DNA from 3 places in the Rhodopseudomonas parapalustris genome. Region 2 is predicted to be linked to each of the others. Evidence: predicted binding sites of a transcription regulator. Region 2 holds the regulator's gene; each other region holds the start of a gene.

Region 1 (6,590 bases), on a different contig from region 2:
TGGTTTCGGGGATAGCGATCTCAGCCGGCGGGAGGCGCGCGGGGATTGAAGGCGGTGCGGATGCTGGCCGAGCGGATCAGGGCCAGATCCGGCACGCTGTGCGCGAACGCGACGGCCTGGCGCTGCGGCAACGACGGCGGCGAGGCGCCGAGCATTGCGTCGGCCATCGCCATGACGGCGCAGATCGTGCAGGCGTCGGGATCGTCGGAGTGAGGATCGGTGTCCGGCGTCGCCGGATCGGGCGCGGTGAGCGCGAGCACCGCCGACTGGGTGACGATCCGGTGGAAGTGCCCGAATGCCAAGACGAAGTGCAGCGCCAGCGCGATCAGCGCCAGCCGCGTTCCGAGACGAATATGCGTCCGCACCCAGTTCATGGTTCATCCGAGCCCGGCGGCGTGTTTTCGCTCGCGTGCCGGCTTTTCTCTTCGTCATTCCGGGGCGCGAGCGAAGCTCGCGAACCCGGAATCTCTCTTTGCCAGAACTTCTGGATTCCGGGTTCGCTCACTACGTGAGCGGCCCGGAATGACGTCGCTAGATCAGAACTTCACGTTCGCAAACGCCCGGACGCCGATGCCGGGCATCAGCACGTTGTCCTTGCTGTAAGAGGTCGCGATACGGATGTCCTCGTTGAGCAGGTTGTTGCCGATCAGGCCGACCAGCATTTCGCGCGCGCCCCAGACATTGGGGTCGAGCTTGGTGCGATAGCTGACTTCGGCTTTCAGAAGGTTGTAGCCCGGCGTCGTGGTCTCGGCGATCGGGGCGACGTCGTTCTGCGCGAAGGCGTGCAGCAGGTTGACCTTCATCAGCCAATTGGCGTCGCGCCAGTACAGGCCGCCGCCGACGCGCATCGGCGGAATCCGCGGCACGTTGGTGCCGTCCGCGAAGGTCGCCCGCACGATGTCGAACTGGTTCTCGATACCGAAGGTGCCGCCATAGATCTGAGCGACGTCGAGCTGGCTCTGGAATTCGCCGCCCTTGAAGGTGGCGTCACGCTGCGAGTAGATCGCCTGGTTCAATTCCAGTCCGGCGCCGGCGCCGCACTCCACCTCCTCGCAGGTATTGCCGGTCAGGCGGCGATAGATGAAGCCGCTGAACTGGGTGTAGTAGGCGGTGATCTCGAACCGGAACGGACCTTCGGCGCGGCGCAGCCCGACCTCGACCGATTTGGCGGTCTCGATCTTCAGGTTCGGATTGCCGATGTCGAAGGTCGCGGTGGCGTCGTGGCCGCCGCGCGAGAACAGCTCGGCCGGCTTCGGGGCGCGCTCGGTGTACTGCCCGGTGATGCTGGCGGACAGGCCCCACGGCAGTGCCTGAATCAGGCCGAGGCTCAGGCTCTTCGGGGTGAACGACAGATTACGCTGCGTTGCCGGACCGATCGCGTTCGGGTCGGCATTGAGGTCGAAGATCTCGGGCACGAACGCCGGCGTGGAGCCGGACAGTTCGACGTGCTCGATGCGGCCGGCGACCTGCGCCTTGGTGGTGTTGGTGAACTGCAGCTCGTTGAACACGTAGCCGGCCACTTTGGTGTTCTTGTTCGGATCGAACAGGCCGTTCAGCGGGCTGCCCGGATCGTCGGGGCTCGGTGCGGTCAGTTCCTGATGTCCGGCCTGCACGCCGACCGCGGTGGTGACCGCCGCGAAGCCGGCATTGAACGGCGCCAGTTGCACCTCGAGCCGACCTTCCTGCTCGCGATTGGTGAAGGTCTGGCGGACGCCATCGGTGGTCGGATCGCCGGCCGTCGCCTGACCGACCTCGTTGTGCTTGTAGTCGGTGGCGCCGACCCAGAACCGGATCGCGTCGATCGCCGCCGCATCCGGGCGATATTCGCCCTTGGCGCTGAACTTGGTCTGCTTGGCGTCGATCCGGGTGCCGACCTGCGACCCCTCGACACCGGGAATGCGATAGATCGAGTTGTTCTGGGTGATCGACGCGCCGATGAAGCCGCCGTCGAACAGATACGAACCGCCGACCGAAGCGCCCGCCGCAGTCGCGGCCGAGTTGGGCTGGCGGCCGTTGAACGGCATGCCCGGTGCCGCATAGGGATAGCTCGGCACGTTGTAGTCGCCGGCGTTGCGGCCATAGACGTCGGCATGGACCGCGACGTTGTTGCCGCCGGCATCGAGCAGCACCGCGCCTTCGACGCCGCGATCGACCGAGCTCACGGCGCTGCGCACTTCGCCGTTCATGCAGCCGGCGCCGCCGATCAGGGTCGGCGCCTTGGCCGGCAGGCCGTAGCTCTGGAACGGCTGCGCGCAGGGCGGCAGTGCGTCGGGAATCCGGTTGTTGGTGGCGCTGACCACGCCGCCGATCGCGGTCGAGCCGTAGCGCAGCGTCGCCGGGCCGCGGATCACTTCGATCTGATTGGTGGACAGCGGATCGACCGGCACGAAGTGGTCTTCGCCGAGGTCGGAGGCGCCGTTGCTGCCGATGCCGTTCTCGACGATGCTGACGCGGTTGACATCGAGGCCGCGGATGATCGGCCGGCTGGCGCCGCCGGGCGCGTATTGAGACGCGCTGATGCCGGGCTTGTTGCCGAGCAGGTCGCCGAGCGTGCCGCCGCCGCTGCGGCGGATCTCCTCGTTCGGCACCACCGTGACGGTGGCGAACTGGTCGGTGACGATCGGCAGGGTGCCGGGCAGCGGTGCCGGGGCGACTTGCGCCACCGGGGGCGTCTCCACCGGGGCAGCGCCGCGCTGACGGGTCGTGGTGGCGACGCGAGGCGCCGGGCGCGGCTTGGCCTCGGTGTGATGGCGGCGCTGAATCGGGCTCGGCGCGGTGACGGTGACTTCGGGCAAAGCGGTTTGCGCGCGTGCGCTTGGGGCGCCGGCGCTGCACGCGGCGAGCGTTGCGGTGCCGAGCAGCAGCCCGGTCTTGAGGCGAGATGACATGGTTCTGTCCTGACTGCCGGCTCGCAGCGGAGCCGGGATCTGCGGCGATGCAGATCGATCACGTTGGTCCACGCGCCGCAGATCGGCTCGGCGCGATGTTCACAGGAGATCGGCGGTCAGGACAAAGGGGGCGCGCGCGGCTGAAACGCGCCGGGCGGCGGCGACGGCTCGGCATCGTCGAGCACGGCGAGGCGGAAGTGGAAGGTATGGGCCTGTTGCGGCGGCAGCGCCGGGGGCGTTGCGGCCAGCGCGGTGCTCGCCATCGATACCACCGCGCAGATCGCGCAGAGGTCGGCGGCGCCGGGATGATGATCGGAATCCGGCTCGGCCGGGCCGTTGGCGACGGCGATCTCGGTTGCGGCGAGCTCGGTGAGCGCCGCTGCCGTCCGCTCCAGGCTGTGGACATGGCCGAACGACAGGGCGAATTGCAGAGCCAGCGCGATCAGCGCCAGCCGTGCTCCCCATCGGATGTTCGCCCGCACCCAGTCCATGCCGCCCCAGCCTCTCACGGTGCCGGCGTCGTCCCCTGCCGTGCAACGTTACAATGTAACATTGCGGCAACGGCCTCCGCTGTCAACGGAGGTACCGACGAAGGTCGTCGGGTGTGACTTTTGCGCCAGCGTTGGCGGCCGTCACTTCGACTTCGGCAACAGCGCCTTCAGCTTGTCCATGTCGTCGACGTTCATCTTGATGCCGCCGGGCATCACGATGTCGCCCGGCTTCTGGCCGTCCTTGCAGGGGCCAAGCCATTTCGCTTGCAGCGTCGTGGCGGTCTCCTTGGGAACGCCGGGCAGCGGGTTCTCGTTGTGCGAGGTCACCTTGACGGTGTAGGCCGAATTGAAGTCGCCGGTGATCTCGGCGTGCGAGGTCGTCGTCATCCCGGCGATCTTGCACACCGTATCGTTGACGTAGCCGGTCGCGGTCTTCTGGATCGCCGGCTTCGAGCAGGCATCGGTCGCCATCGGCTGCACCGCGGCGGTCATCTTCTTGTCGGTGGTCTCGTCGGTGCAGTGCTGCATCGCGACGCTTTGCCCGGCGGAGCCCGAGCCCTGCATCTTCAGTTCCCACAGTCCCGGCTTGCGGGTCGGCAGGTCGATCGCCTGCGCCGCCGTCGCCGGCACGGCGAGCAGCAGCGGAAGCAGCCAGATACGAGCGAGACGGCTACGGCTCATCGCAGCGGCTCCGCTCAGTATTTGGTACGCAGCGGGCGCTGGTCGGCGCCATACGGCACCCAGCGGCAGGCGAACGAGACGTAACCGCCGTAATTGGCCTGAACGCCGAGCAGTTTCACCACCTTGCCGTAGCGGGCGCAGTGGTCGATCGCCATCGCGCGGATGTCGGCGTGGCCGATCAGATTGGTGGAGATGATGCCGCCGGTATCATTGCCCGTGAACGGCGGGACGTAGTCGGCGCGTGCCGCCGTGCTCGCCAGCACCGCACCCAGAATGGCCCAGCCCGCGGCCCCCATCAATCGCATCGCAATCTCCTCATGTCGTTGCATTCGAGTCTAGAACGCCCCTGCGAGAATGAAAAGAACGCGCGGCTGTTCCGCATCGGGTTGTGCGGAAGGTGTGGCCGCGCCGCACTTGACCTCGGCATGGCTTCGCGGCACCGTCCGCCGCATCGAATTCCGGTGGATGACCCATGCGATTCATTTCGACGTTGAAGACGCCCATCGCCGCGGTCGCGGTTCTGCTCGGCCTGTTTGCGCTGGCGCCAGTCGCGCAGGCGGCCAACCCGCTCGAGATGAACTTCTGGCTGTCCGGCCCGCGTTACGACGGAAATCTGCCGCCGTGCGAAGCGGCGCTGCCGTCGATCACCCACCAGTTCGCCGAGAAGGAAGGCACCTTCTGGAATTCGGAGCTGCGGATCACCGCCTACGGCAAGATTCGCGACATCGCGTTCCGGCCCTGGCAGAGCGACAACATTCCGCGCCGCTATTGCGCCGGCGAGGTTGTGCTGAACGATCACACCACGCGGCCGGTGTATTTCTCGATCGTCGAGGATGGCGGTCTGGCCGGCTTCACCGATGGCGTCGAATTCTGCGTTGTCGGGCTCGATCGCGACTGGGCTTTCAATCCGGCCTGTAAGGCTGCAAAGCCCTGAGCCGGGTGACGCTGCCACGCCGCGGCGTCATCGACCTTAGAGGTTCTTGAAACGTTCCTGAGCCCTGGTAGGCTTTTCGCATTCCAGCAGCAGGGCCTTGTCACATGCTTGGATTTGTTCGTCGACGACGGTCGCTGATCGCCGCCTGCGCGGCAATCGCGGCTCTGTTTGCCGCCACTGCGAAGGCGCAGGACCATCGCCAGAACGCGCCCGGCGAGTTCGACTTCTACGTGCTGGCGCTGTCGTGGTCGCCGTCTTATTGCGCGCAGGCCTCCGAGCGAGGCCTTACCGGCCGCTCCCAGCAGTTGCAGTGTGGCGGCCGGCCGTTCGCCTTCGTGGTGCACGGGCTGTGGCCGCAATACGAGCGCGGCTTTCCGGAATATTGCGAGCGCCCGGCGCCGCGGCTCGATCGCCGCATCGTCGATTCGATGCTCGATCTGATGCCGGCGCCAGGGCTGATCTACAACGAGTGGGACAAGCACGGCACCTGCGCGGGGCTGTCGCAGCGCGGCTATTTCGAGCAGATCCGCAAGGCTCGCGCCGCGGTGCGGATTCCGCCGGAGTTCATCGACGCCAAGGAGCCGCGCACCGTCACCCCCGACGAGGTCGAGGACGCCTTCATCAAGGTCAATCCGGGGCTGTCGAATGCGGCGATTGCGGTGATGTGCGATCGCAAGCGGGTCAGCGAAGTGCGGATCTGCATGAGCAAGGATCTGCAGTTCCGGGCCTGCCAGGAGATCGACCGCCGCGCCTGCCGCCGTGACCGGCTCGAAGTGCCGCCGCTGCGCGGTGGCTGAGGGGCGGCTCCCTGCTTCGGGGCCTTTTTCGGAACGTCGGCCTTGGTCGCGCAACGGCTTGACACCGTGCGCGCCTCCGCGTCACGGTCCGGGTCCCTCCTGAAAGCGATGAACTGAATCCGAAATGACAGGCTTTGCCGTAATCCGCGACGACACGCCGACGGCCGCGATCCCGAAAGGCGCGGTGGTGGCGATGGGCAATTTCGACGGCGTCCACCGCGGCCATCGCGCCGTGATCGGCGCCTGCCTCGACATGGCGCGGATCAAGAAGGCGCCGGCCCTGGCAGTGACGTTCGAGCCGCATCCACGCAAGTTCTTCAGCCCCGACGTCCCGCAATTCCGCCTCACCGACGAGACCGCCAAGCTGCGGCTGCTCGCCGGCACCGGGCTCGACGGCGCGGTGATCCTGAGCTTCGACGCGCGCCGTGCCGCGACCACGGCGCACGACTTCATCCAGCACGAGCTGATCGGCCGGCTCGGGGTGCAGGGCATCGCGATCGGGTATGATTTCCACTTCGGCAAGGGCCGCGGCGGCTCGCCGTCGATGCTGGTGGCCGAGGCGCCGTCGCTCGGCATCGAGGTCGACGTACAGCCGCATGTCGATTTCGGCGACCATCCGGTGTCGTCGAGCGCGATCCGCAAAAGCCTGGAGGAAGGCCACATCGCCGCCGCCACCGAAATGCTCGGCGGGCCGTGGTTCGTCACCGGACAGGTGATCCATGGCGACAAGCGTGGCCGCGACCTCGGCTATCCGACCGCCAATATCCGGCTCGATCCAGAGTGCAGCCTGAAGCACGGC
Region 2 (6,590 bases):
TCAGCGCTGCAGATCCGGCGGCAGCGGCGGGTTCTCCCGCATCAACGTGATGGTGACGCGGCGGTTGGCCGCCAGCGTCGGCGCGTCCGGAAACAATGGATCGCCATCCCCCTTGCCGACCAGCGACAGCACTTGGCTGGTGGGCAAGCCTTCCTGCTTCAGGATCTGGCGCACGGCATTGGCGCGGCTGACCGACAAGCCGAGAGGATCGTCGTCGCCGGGCCGGACCACGGTCGCGGCGGTGTGGCCGACGATGATCACCCGCAGACTGGTCGCGCGAAGCGGCGCCGCGAGCCGAGCGACCAGCTTGCGGGTTCGCTCGTAAGGTGTCGCCGAACCGTCCGGAAACATCGGCCGGCCGTCCTGATCGGTGAGTTCGAGGTTGAGCCCCGCCGGCGTCTCCTCGAACACCACGTTCTTGGAGACCTCTGCCAGCTCCGGAACGTCCCGCAGCGCCTGACGCAGCGAGGCGGAGGCCAGCGCGAACTCGCGCTCGGCCTTGGCGTGCGACGCGGCACTGCCGGAGCCTCCGGACTCCTCCAGATTCGGCGTGTTGCTGGCCTGGTCGGGCGCGACGTTGTTCTTGCTCTTGACCTTGCCCTGCACCGGAACGCCGTCGGTCTCCAGGACTCCGGCGAAGCGCGAATTCTGCTGCACGCCGAACGCATCGCGCATCGAACCCGCGACGATCTGCAGCTTGCGCAGATCCTGGGTCGAGAACGACACCAGCATGACGAAGAAGCTGACCAGAAGCCCCATCAGGTCGGCGAAGGTGACGATCCAGCCTTGAGTGGCTTGAGCTTCCTCGACCTTCTTCTTGTTGTTGCCCGAGGACAGGCGCCCACCACTGCCCTTCATCAGGATCGCCCCGACGCGGTCATGAGGTACAACAACACGGAACGTTCGAAACGCATGCGCGGATGCCGCTGATCAAATTCGGCGCCGCGATACCGCACATGATGGAGAATGGTTGCAGAAAAATGCGCTTCGCAGCGTCGATGATCTTAGCGGCTGCGGATTACCAAACGGTTTCGTCAGTCTATAACATTCTTTAACCAAAATGCGCATGTCTCACCAAACTGCACATCAACGCTTCTCACCGACAAGGCTTCAACATGACCGCCGCCCTCACCCCCGGCGCCGCCGATGCGCTGCTGTTCGATCTCGGGCGCGTGGTGATCGACTACGATCTCCGTCGCACGTTGAAGGCCTGGGCCGTCGAGCTCGGCAGCGATCCACACGCGCTGATGGCGACGCTCGCGCAGGATGACACCTTCCATCGCTACGAGACCGGCCACGTCACTGACGCCGAGTTCTTCGCCGCGGTAAGGACCGCGCTCGGACTGACGCTGAGCGACGCGCAGCTGCGCGAAGGCTGGAATGCGATCTTCATCGGCGAGATGCCCGGCATCGCGCCGTTGCTCGACCGCGCCGCCAAGCAGCTGCCGCTATACGCGCTGTCCAACACCAACGATGCGCACATCGCTCATTTCTCTCAGCACTACGCCACGCTGCTGGTGCACTTCCGCGAAATGTTTCTGTCGTCGCGGATCGGAATGCGCAAGCCGAACGGCGAGACCTACGATTACGTCGTCAAGGCGATTGGCATCGCGCCGCAGCGCATTGTGTTCTTCGACGATTTGGCGGAAAACGTCGAAGCAGCGCGCGAGCGCGGACTGCACGCAGTGCAAGTGCATTCCAGTGACGACGTCGCCCGCACGCTCGATCAGCTTGGGCTGTAAGCGCGCGAAACCAACGACCGACGAGACGTGATGATGACCACCGCTGCCGCCGATCTCGCCTGGGATCATCCCGCGCCGTTCACGCTGCCGATGACGCCGGCGGCGACCGATATCGACGGTCTCAATCACACCAACAACTCGGTCTATGTGCGCTGGTGCGACAGCGTCGGCTGGGCGCATTCCGAAGCGCTCGGCCTGTCGCTCGCCGACTGGCAGCGGATCGACCGAGCGATGGCGATCCGCCGCGGCGAATACGACTACCTGCTGCCGAGTCACTTGGGCGACGAGCTGCTGCTCGGAACCTGGATCTATGGCAGCGACGGCAAGCTGGTGATGGAACGGCGCTTCCAGCTCATCCGGCTGCGCGACGGCGCCACCATCATGCGCGGACGCTGGCAACTCGTCTGCATCGAGCTCAGCAGCGGCCGGCCCCGTCGCCTGCCGCCGGAGTTCTCGAGCGTCTATCTGCCGGTGATGATCAAGGCGGACGACGCATCGCCGTCCGCCTGACGTCGGTGCGCCGCGTTACTGCGGCGGGTTGCGGCAATCCATCGAATACACCAGCTCGCCCTTGGCGGTGCGGCCGATCGGCTGGCACGGCACATAGGCGCGGCCGGCTTGCCCACTCGGCGCAGCAGCGGGCCGCGCGGCTTCGCTCGGAGCCGCAGCCGGCGTGGTCGCCGGTGTCGAAGCTGCGGGGGGCGCCGCGGGTGCAGCGGCTCCAGGCGCGGACGCGCTCGGCGGGCCGTAATCGTCGGCGTTGAACGACGGCGCCCAGCCTTTGCTCCAGTCGTGGCGCATCCAATACACCGAGCCGAACGCGATGATGCCGACCACGACCATGATCCGCAGGAACCATTTCGGAAAGTCTTCCATCTGCCCGCTCCGTCCGCTCGATGCCGGGAACGTGGTACAGGCGGACGCGACGGTTCGACAATAATGATTTCGAACGACGCGGCGGCAGGTCGCGGGGCGCCGCGATGGCGCTGCGGCCTTGCGTGGTCGCGGCGCGCCACCTAAAGCCGGATCGGGACGGTTCGATTCTCATTCGCCTGCAAGGGAGGAGCCCGATGGCTTTGATGCCGGTCGACGAAGCGCTCGCCGCGGTGCTGGCCGGCGCGCGCGGGCTCGACATCGAGATGGTCGCGCTCGAGGATGCCCACCGCCGCGTGCTGGCGCGCGACCTCGCCGCGCTCCGCACCCAGCCGCCGCAGCCGATGTCGGCGATGGACGGCTACGCCGTGCGCGCCGCCGATGTCGCGGCGCCGCCGGCGACGCTGCGGGTGATCGGCGAGATCGCCGCCGGCCGCCCTGCCACGGTCGGCATCGGCGCGGGCGAAGCGCTGCGGATCTTCACCGGTGGCGTCGTCCCCGAGGGCGCCGATGCGGTGGTGATCCAGGAAGACACGTTGCGCAACGGCGACCACGTCACGGTCAACGAAGCCGTCCGACTCGGCCGCCACATCCGCCCCGCAGGGGTCGACTTTCGCGAAGGCCAGGTGCTGCTGCATCAGGGCCACCGGCTCAACGACCGCGACCTTGCTCTTGCCGCCGGCATGAACCACGCCGCGCTGCCGGTGCACCGTCGGCCGCGGCTGGCGCTGCTGGCCACCGGCGACGAGCTGGTGATGCCGGGAACGGCGCCCGCCCCCGGCCAGATCGTCTATTCCAACGGCTACGCGCTGCGCGCCTTGGCGCAGGCCGAGGGCGCAGAGGTGATCAACCTCGGGATCGCCGCCGATACGCTCGAAGCGACCCGGGCGGCGATCCGGCAGGCCCGCGATCTCGGAGTCGATTTGCTGGTCACCACCGGCGGCGCCTCGGCCGGCGACCACGATCTGGTCAAGGACGCGCTGGAGGCCGAAGGCACCCGGATCGCGTTCTGGAAAATCGCGATGCGCCCGGGCAAGCCGATGATGCACGGCCATCTCGGCGCGATGCGGGTGATCGGCCTGCCGGGCAACCCGGTGTCGTCCTACGTCTGTGCGGTGCTGTTCATGGTGCCGCTGATCCGCGCGCTCAGTGGCATGAGCCAGCCGACGCACATCCGCGAGTCGGCTCTGCTCGGTGCCGACCTCGCCGCCAACGACACCCGCGAGGACTATCTACGGGCCCATCTGGCACGCGACGACGCCGGCCGGCAGGTCGCCACTCCGGTCGACAGCCAGGACTCCTCGCTGCTGGCACGGCTCGCGGCGGCCGAGGCGCTGATCGTCCGTCCGGCATTCGCGCTGCCCGCGCAGGCCGGCTCCCCCTGCGTCATCCTTAAGCTCCCGCTATAACGACCCGTGAAATTCCTGGCGTTCGATTAACAGGTTGCGGAACACACCCCGAACATATAGTGTCCGTTCATGATTTGTTTTCGAGATTCGGCGATAATGAGGCTGTTACGCAGACTCGTCGTCCGAACCGAGACGCACCTCGAACCGGCCGGTCGTCGCCGAATGGGAAATCGCCGATGCTGACGCGCAAGCAGTTTGAGCTGTTGAAATTCATCAACGAGCGGCTGAAGGAAGCCGGGGTTCCGCCGTCGTTCGACGAGATGAAGGATGCGCTCGATCTGCGCTCGAAGTCGGGCATTCACCGCCTGATTACGGCACTGGAGGAGCGCGGCTTCATCCGGCGATTGCCGAACCGCGCCCGGGCCATCGAAGTCATCAAACTCCCCGATACCAGCGGCATGCCCAGCGGCGGTCGCCGCGGCTTCACCCCGAGCGTGATTGAAGGCAATCTCGGCAAGGTTCGGCCGCCGAGCCCGGAGCCGGCCGAAGACGATCATAATCGCGGCAGCGTCGCGGTTCCGGTGATGGGCCGGATCGCCGCCGGTACGCCGATCGAAGCGCTGCAGAGCCGCAGTCACACCATCAGCGTGCCGGCCGACATGCTCGGCAGCGGCGAACATTACGCGCTCGAAGTACGCGGTGACTCGATGGTCGAGGCCGGTATCCTCGACGGCGACATGGCGTTGATCCAGAGGAACGACGTCGCCAGCACCGGTGACATCGTCGTGGCGCTGATCGACGAAGAGGAAGCCACGCTGAAGCGGTTCCGCCGCCGCGGCGCCTCGATCGCGCTGGAGCCAGCCAACGCCGCGTATGAAGTGCGGATCCTGCCGCCCAATCGCGTCCGCATTCAGGGCAAGCTGATCGGGCTGTACCGCAAATACTGAGCCAGGCGGTTCGGTCTCCAACGAGCATCACTCTCAATCGTCGCCCGTCCGATCCTGCGGCGCCGGAGTGGCATCCTCGGATGCTGCCGGTGCGGGCCGTCTGATCGAGGCCGGCCTGCCCTGCGCGTCCGCTGCCGCTTCGGCCCATGGCCGGCTGTGCCCCCTGGGCCGGGCTGCCTCGATTACAAACACGGCCGGCGCGTCGCCACTTCGTCGCAGCGCCAGCGTTCCACCCGTTCGCAGATCATCGTCGCCGAGCACCTGCGCCGCACAGTCCGGCGGCGGCTGCGCCGCGGTGACGACCAGCGCCGCGCGAGCGCAATCGTCGGCCAATCCATCGGGCCGCAGCGACAGCGCCACCAGCCGCCCGTCCGCGAGCGGCGTGACGCAGCCATCTGCATCGCAGGACACACCGACGCGAAGCGAGGCATCATCCGGCGTGCGGGAATCGGCGTCTGCGGCAAGCCATTGCTTGAGCCGGAACGCATCGGCGCCGCTCTGCATCAGCCGGAGCCGACCGTCGGCGCCGCGCACCGCGACCTGCCTGCCGTCGCCGGCGACCAGTACCTCCGGCTGCAGCGTCAGCGCCGCCCAGACGATCGCGCCGATCAGGCCGAGCGCCCCGCTCCAACGCAGCGGCGTGCGCAGCAAACCAACCGTGACCAGCGCGAGCGTGGCCAGTAGCAGCGGTCCGGGGCCGAATGCGGTGACGCGGCCGACCGCGCCGGGCAGCGCCGCCACCCATTGCGCCACCAGGGTCATCCAGTCGATGCCGAATTCCATGATCCGCCAGAACGGCGCGTCGAGTCCAAACGGGATCGCGACGAGACCGAGCAGCCCCGCCGGCATCACGATCGCTGAGACCACCGGCATCGCCGCCAGATTGCTGAGCACGCCGTAGGGCGTGATGCGGTGGAAGTGATAGGCGGCGTAGGGCATGGTCGCGAGGCCTGCGACCAGCGAAGCGAGTGTCAGCAGCGCGATCTCCCGCCCGCCCCACAGCGCCACCCGCGACGCCACCGAGCTGTCGTCTGCTGCGAACAGCGCCGGCATCCCGATCTGCACCAATGCGACCAGACCGAGCGTGGCGGCAAACGACATCTGAAAACTGGGATGCACCAGCGCTTCGGGCGCAATCGCCAGCACGATCAGCGCCGCCAGCGCCAGGGTCCGGAAGGTGATGGCGCGGCGATCGACCATCACCGCGATCAACACGACCGCGGTCATCAGAAAGCTGCGCTGGGTCGCGACTTCGGCGCCGGATAGCAACAGATAGAACGCAGCGGCCGCGAGCGCTGCGGCAGCCGCGACCTTCTTGATCGGAAACGTCACCGTGAGCGCCGGGATCAGCGCCAGTAGCGCGCGCAGCGCAAAGAACACCACGCCCGCCACCACCGCCATGTGATAACCGGAGATCGACAGCACATGGCCCAGTCCGGAGACGAACATCGCATCGTTGACCGGTGTCGAGATCGCATCGCGCTTGCCGGTGAGCAGTGCGGTGGCGATGGCGCGGGTATCGCCGTCGAGCGCGGCTCTGATCCGCGCGTCGATGGCGTCGCGCAAGCCCTGCATCGCGGCGGCATAGCGCAGCCGCCAGCCTCCGCTTTGCGCCGGCGCTTCGACAGTGATCGTGCCGAGCACGAAGCCGGACGCGGCGATACCCTGGAAATACAGAT
Region 3 (6,590 bases), on a different contig from region 2:
AGTCTTGAGTGCGATATTGAGGCGCTGGTGTATCAATTTGCTGGTTGACGTTTCGATGAACGGCAGATGGATCATTACTTGCTCCTAGATAGGATTCGGCTGAATTTTTCGGTGATCGCCAGATCGGCTTTGATCTTGCTCTGAACCCTCTGAACGCGGCGGGCTTCGCGATCTTCGGGCGCTTCCAGCATCGCCGCGACGATCTCGGCGGCTTGCTGGTTCGGCACGATGGTGCCGGATACTGGCGCCTCGGGAGCCGGCGCGAGCATGGCAGCGGCGGCGATGGTGTCGGCGATCGGATCGGCGGGCGGAGCCGCTTGTTTCAGCTCGCGCGTGCGGGAGTTGAAGAGACGTTCCCGCCGCTTCTGCTCTCGCGCGTTGGCGGGATCGGTGCCGTCGATCGCCACGTTCGGCTTGGCGTAGCCGATGATCGCCCGCTCGTTGTCGAGGTCGAACAGCGGCACCGCCGGCCAGTCGTGAAAGCGCCCTTTAAGAATGCCGATCTTCTCGCCGGATCGGTAGTGCAGCTCGTCGCACGTCCACCACTGACCGTTGACGCGGATGCCGAACTTGCCGACCGATGCCACGTCTCGCTTCGAAAAGGCGATGATCAGCGATGCGCGATCGACCTTGGCGATGGTGAAGCCATCGTCGATGTGCGCCTGATAGACTTCGTTCGGCGAGCGGCCTTTGAGCTTCCCGCGCTGCGGCGCTTCGTTGTATTCCTGCACCCGCATGTCGGCGAGCCGGGCGAACAGATCGAAGTCGCCGGGGAAGGGTGCTGTCGGGCGGCCGACTTGTTGTGTCTTCCGGTTGATCCGGTTATCGCTCTCTTCAGAACTACCTATCGAAGAGCAGCAGGATGCCGTTGGGGGTCTATTTGAAAATCTGCGAAGCTGCGGCTTGCCCACCGGACTATCCGGTGTCGCAACGTTTCGACCTGGACTATCACGCGTTGAAGGAAGCGTTGATCGACGTTGCGGCTCCTCTATTGAACGCGGTCGAATTGAGCGACGATTTCGAGATGACGGTTCGGGCCGCTGAGGATTTCGACGAAGAGCGCGTGCACAAAGCGGCCCGGTTTCTGACGGCAATGATCAGGAGCCGCTACGACATCATCTCGGAAAGCACTCTCTCTGACCCACTTGAAGAGGACCCCGCCGAAAACGCGGATCTGCAGGTTGACCAATAGGTTGACCAATCAGCATCACGGCGGAGCCGTGCGAGCGCGCAGTTTACGAATCTAGACGTGAGATTCGAACGCTACTTCAATCGGTTACCGCCCTTTCGTTCAATCCTTGTCGGACACATTTTGGCCTCATTTTGGGTCCGGTCTTTGGTAAAGCAGAAACGATAGCGGAATTAAGCACTTATCCATTTAAAACGACAAACAATTGCTGCACGCGCCGACAAAAAACGATTTCGCCTCCACCACCTCCAAATTCAACTTAGGACACTCATGGTCAAATCCGGGCAGCACCCGGAAAGGAACATATTGCGAACAGAGAACAAATGGGGTACGTTGTTTCTGTTGGCTGAGGCCGGCGCCGTTTGTCCAGTTGCCGAATCCCGTTCATAAGGAGCACGTTGATGGCTGCCCCCACTGCATTGCGTATCGTCGAAGGTTCCTCAATGGACAAATCCAAGGCGCTCTCCGCCGCGCTGTCTCAGATCGAGCGTCAGTTCGGCAAGGGCTCGGTGATGAAGCTCGGCAAGAACGATCGCTCGATGGACATCGAGACGATCTCGTCGGGGTCGCTCGGGCTGGACATCGCGCTCGGCGTCGGCGGACTGCCGAAGGGGCGGGTGATCGAGATCTACGGCCCGGAATCCTCGGGCAAGACCACGCTGGCGCTGCATTGCGTCGCCGAGGCCCAGAAGAAGGGCGGCATCTGCGCCTTCATCGACGCCGAACACGCGCTCGACCCGGTCTATGCCCGCAAGCTCGGCGTCGCCGTCGATGACCTGTTGATCTCGCAGCCCGATCACGGCGAGCAGGCGCTGGAGATCGCCGACACGCTGGTGCGGTCCGGCGCGATCGACGTGCTGATCGTCGACTCGGTCGCGGCGCTGGTGCCGCGCGCCGAGCTCGAAGGCGAAATGGGCGACGCGCTGCCCGGTCTGCAGGCCCGTCTGATGAGTCAGGCGCTGCGCAAGCTGACTGCCTCGATCAACAAGTCGAACACCATGGTGATCTTCATCAACCAGATCCGGATGAAGATCGGCGTGATGTACGGCTCGCCGGAGACCACCACCGGCGGCAACGCGCTGAAATTCTACGCTTCCGTCCGCCTCGACATCCGCCGCATCGGCCAGATCAAGGAGCGCGACGAGGTGGTCGGCAACCAGACCCGCGTCAAGGTGGTGAAGAACAAGCTGGCGCCGCCATTCAAGCAGGTCGAGTTCGACATCATGTACGGCGAGGGCGTGTCGAAGATGGGCGAGATCCTCGATCTCGGCGTCAAGGCCGGCATCGTCGAGAAGTCCGGAGCCTGGTTCTCGCACGACAGCCAGCGGCTCGGTCAGGGCCGCGAGAACGCCAAGGCGTTCCTCAAGGCCAACCCGGACATGACCGCCAAGATCGAGGCGGCGATTCGTCAGAACTCGGGGCTGATCGCCGAGCAGATCCTCGCCGGCTCGCCGGAGCGTGACGCCGACGGCGAGGAGCCGGTCGAGGATTGAGATCGACCGATCGCACGCGGCCGGATGCACCGGCCGCGTCGCGCACGAGAGACGAGCCGTCCATACGGACAGCGGCTGACAGATTTCAATACGGCGAGCGTTGCGGTCCCCTGTTACCGGGGCCTCTGCAGTGCTCGCCGCATTCGTTTTGGGACGGCTTGATTGCCGCTCGAGACTGAAGATGCTGTGCTGAAGCGCTGCTCTCAAACAGACGTCATGCGCGGGCTCGACCCGCCTGAGCGGCCGTAGCCGCTCCGGCGCCGCGAAGGCCCGCGCATCCATCGCGGGCGCAGCGCGCTGAACCGAGGCAAGTTGCGAAGAGGATAGATCGCCGGGTCGAGCCCGGCGATGACGTCTTCAGCGTGGCAAGGCCGCCTCTTCAAAGACCGATCTTACTACTCCGCGGCGCGCGCGTAGTCGGCCGCCAGCGCGTAGTCTTCGACCGGCGGGCACGAGCAGATCAGGTTGCGGTCGCCATAGACGTTGTCGACGCGGCCGACCGGGCTCCAGTATTTGTCGGTGCGGGAGTTCGGCGCCGGGAAGCAGCCTTCGGTGCGCGGATAGGGCCGGGTCCACTCCGCGCTGGTGACGTCGTGCGCGGTGTGCGGGGCGTGGCGCAGCGGCGATTGCTCGATCTTGTAGCGCCCGTCTTCCACTTGCGCGATCTCGCGGCGGATCGCGATCATGGCATCGCAGAACCGGTCGATCTCGGCCTTGGATTCCGATTCCGTCGGTTCGATCATCAGCGTGCCCGGCACCGGGAAGCTCATCGTCGGTGCGTGGAAGCCGTAGTCGATCAACCGTTTGGCGATGTCGTCGACGGTGACCCCGGTCGTGGTCTTCAGCGGCCGCGGGTCGATGATGCACTCGTGCGCGACCCGGCCGCGGGCGTTGCGATACAGCACCGGGAAATGCGGATGCAACCTTGCTGCGATGTAGTTGGCGTTGAGGATCGCGATCTCGGTGGCGCGCTTCAAGCCGGCCGCGCCCATCATCAGAATGTAGATGTAGGAGATCGTCAGGATCGAAGCCGATCCCCACGGCGCTGCCGACACCGTGCCGCCGCCGTGCAGGCCGCCGTTCAGCGGCTCGCCCTCGGCGGGATGGCCGGGCAGGAACGGCGCCAGATGCGCCTTGACGCCGATCGGCCCCATGCCGGGACCACCGCCGCCGTGCGGAATGCAGAACGTCTTGTGCAGATTGAGGTGGCTGACGTCGGCGCCGTAACTGCCGGGCCGGGCGAGGCCGACCTGCGCATTCAGGTTGGCGCCATCGAGATAGACCTGACCGCCATGGGCATGGACGATGTCGCAAATCTCGCGGATGTGCTCCTCGAACACGCCGTGGGTCGACGGATAGGTGATCATCATCGCCGCTAGATTGGTGGAATTCGCTTCCGCCTTGGCGCGCAGATCGCCGACGTCGACGTCGCCATGGACGTCGCAGCCGATCACCACCACGTCCATGCCGGCCATCGCGGCGGAGGCCGGATTGGTGCCGTGCGCCGAGGACGGGATCAGGCAGATCCTGCGATGCGGCTCGCCGCGCGACAGATGATAGCCGCGGATCGCGAGCAACCCGGCATATTCGCCCTGGGCGCCGGAGTTCGGCTGCAGCGACACCGCGTCATAGCCGGTGATTTCGGCCAGCCAGGTTTCGAGCCGGGCGAACAGGGTATGATAGCCGGCGGCCTGCGCCTTCGGCACGAACGGATGCAGGCTGCCGAATTCGGGCCAGGTCAGCGGCATCATTTCGGTGGTGGCATTCAGCTTCATGGTGCAGGAGCCGAGCGGGATCATGGCGCGGTCGAGCGCCAGATCGCGGTCGGACAGCTTGCGCATGTAGCGCAGCAGCTCGGTTTCCGAGCGATAGTCCTGGAACGCGGCTTGGGTCAGGTAGTCGCTGGTCCGCTTCAGCGCACCCGGCAGAACGGAGCCGAGCGCATCGCCTGCCTCCTGCTCGATCGCGGCGTAGTCGAGCGATCCGCCAAACGCCCGCCAAAGCGCCTCGACAACGGCCGGCGTGGTGGTCTCGTCGAGCGAGATGCCGAGCGAGGACGCGTTGATCCGCAGGTTGATCTTTTCGGCCTCGGCGCGCGCCACGATGGCGTCGCGGCGGTCGCCGACTTCGATGGTCAGCGTATCGAAGTACGTGGCGTGGCTCGGGGCAAAGCCGAGTTGGCGCAGGCCGGCGGCCAGCACCGCGGTGCGCCGGTGGGCGCGGCGAGCGATCGCCGCGAGCCCGTCGGGGCCGTGATACACCGCGTACATCGCGTTGATCACCGCCAGCAGCACCTGCGCGGTGCAGATGTTGGAGGTCGCCTTTTCGCGGCGGATGTGCTGCTCGCGGGTCTGCAGCGCCAGCCGGTAGGCCGGCTGGCCGTGGCTGTCGATCGACAGCCCGACGATGCGGCCGGGCAGGCTGCGCTTGAGGCCGTCGCGCACCGCCATATAGCCTGCGTGCGGACCGCCATAGCCCATCGGCACGCCGAACCGCTGCGCCGAGCCGATTGCGATGTCGGCGCCGAGCTCGCCGGGCGGAGTGATCAGCGTCAGGGCGAGCAGGTCGGCGGCGACCACCGCCAGCGCGCCCTTCTGGCGCAGCGTCGCGATCACCGCGCGCGGATCGCGCAAGGCGCCCGACGAACCGGGATATTGCAGCAGCGCGCCGAACACGTCGGCGCCTTCCAGCTCGGTTTCCGGATCGCCGACGATGATCCGCCAGCCGAGCGGCTCGGCACGGGTGCGCAGTACCGCGATGGTCTGCGGATGGGTGTCGGCATCGACAAAAAATGCTCTGGCGCTCTTCGCGGCGGCGCGTTCTGCGAGCGCCATTGCCTCGGCTGCCGCGGTGCCTTCGTCGAGCAGCGAGGCGTTGGCGACGTCGAGCCCGGTGAGGTCGCAGATCATGGTCTGGAAGTTGAAGAGCGCTTCCAGCCGGCCCTGGCTGATCTCGGGCTGGTACGGCGTATAGGCCGTGTACCAGGCGGGATTCTCCAGAATATTGCGCTGGATCACGGTCGGCAGAATGGTGCCGTAATAGCCTTGGCCGATCAGCGAGGTGAACACTTGGTTCTGTGCGCCGAGTTCGGCCATATGCGCCAGCGCCTCGCTCTCGGTCAGCGGCGCACCGAGCTTCAGCGGCTCGCGATGCCGGATCGCGAAAGGCAGCGTCTCGGCGACGAGCTGCTCCAGGCTGCCGGCGCCGGCGGTCGCCAGCATCGCCGCGGTGTCTTGGGGTGACGGCCCGATATGCCGACGCACGAAATCGTTGGCGGCGTCGATCGGTCGGCGATGCGGCATGCTCTGGTCCTCGTCAATGCAACGGCCCGCAAAGGCAGGTTGCTCGGAAATCTCAGCGGCGTCATTGCGAGGAGCGAAGCGACGAAGCAATCCAGAGACTCGGCACGCTGCAATTGGATTGCTTCGCTTCGCTCGCAATGACGAATTCACGCGAACGGTCGGCCCGTCAGGCCGTGTGGGCCTTGTAGGCGGCCTCGTCCATCAGGCCGTCGAGTTCGGCTTTGTCGGCGATCTTCAGTTTGAAGAACCACGCGGCGCCGCCGGCGTCGGAATTCACCAGGCCGGGCTCGGTGCCGAGGGTCTCGTTGATCTCGACCACTTCGCCGGAGATCGGCGCGTAGACGTCGGACGCGGCCTTGACCGATTCGACCACAGCGACGGCTTCCGCTTTCTTCACAGCGCGGCTGACCTTGGGCAGCTCGACGAACACCACGTCGCCGAGCTGTTCCTGCGCGTAGTTGGTGATGCCGATCGTGGCGACGTCCCCCTCGATCTTCAGCCATTCGTGATCGGGGGTGTAGAGCGTGGTCATGACGAGTCCTCAGCGCTTGTAAGTGTTCGGAACGAACGGCATCGCCGTGACGCGCAGCGGTAGGCGCTGGCCGC

Evidence for each region. Region 2 encodes LexA, which represses DNA repair genes until DNA is damaged. Its sites were predicted from a motif close to TGTTCNNNNTGTGTTCNG; they were not measured.
Region 1: the regulator LexA is predicted to act here: its motif matches at 5,036-5,053, upstream of M9H71_RS17355 (ribonuclease T2 family protein).
Region 3: the regulator LexA is predicted to act here: its motif matches at 1,487-1,504, upstream of recA (recombinase RecA).

The regions. Positions count from the first base shown of each region.
Region 1 covers NZ_JAMKBZ010000020.1:52,763-59,352, forward strand. Annotated here, with positions in the region: gene M9H71_RS17325 (hypothetical protein) at 21-374, opposite strand; gene M9H71_RS17330 (TonB-dependent receptor domain-containing protein) at 537-2,888, opposite strand; gene M9H71_RS17335 (DUF2946 family protein) at 3,005-3,397, opposite strand; gene M9H71_RS17340 (DUF3617 domain-containing protein) at 3,521-4,060, opposite strand; gene M9H71_RS17345 (hypothetical protein) at 4,075-4,365, opposite strand; gene M9H71_RS17350 (hypothetical protein) at 4,533-4,994, shown strand; gene M9H71_RS17355 (ribonuclease T2 family protein) at 5,099-5,791, shown strand; gene M9H71_RS17360 (bifunctional riboflavin kinase/FAD synthetase) at 5,916-6,590, shown strand, end outside.
Region 2 covers NZ_JAMKBZ010000036.1:267-6,856, forward strand. Annotated here, with positions in the region: gene M9H71_RS22315 (OmpA/MotB family protein) at 1-858, opposite strand; gene M9H71_RS22320 (HAD family hydrolase) at 1,116-1,742, shown strand; gene M9H71_RS22325 (acyl-CoA thioesterase) at 1,773-2,252, shown strand; gene M9H71_RS22330 (hypothetical protein) at 2,268-2,618, opposite strand; gene M9H71_RS22335 (molybdopterin molybdotransferase MoeA) at 2,813-4,024, shown strand; gene lexA (transcriptional repressor LexA) at 4,201-4,911, shown strand; gene M9H71_RS22345 (ComEC/Rec2 family competence protein) at 4,945-6,590, opposite strand, start outside.
Region 3 covers NZ_JAMKBZ010000028.1:35,279-41,868, reverse strand. Annotated here, with positions in the region: gene M9H71_RS20175 (hypothetical protein) at 75-911, opposite strand; gene M9H71_RS20170 (hypothetical protein) at 923-1,192, shown strand; gene recA (recombinase RecA) at 1,591-2,682, shown strand; gene gcvP (aminomethyl-transferring glycine dehydrogenase) at 3,078-5,984, opposite strand; gene gcvH (glycine cleavage system protein GcvH) at 6,151-6,516, opposite strand; gene gcvT (glycine cleavage system aminomethyltransferase GcvT) at 6,526-6,590, opposite strand, start outside.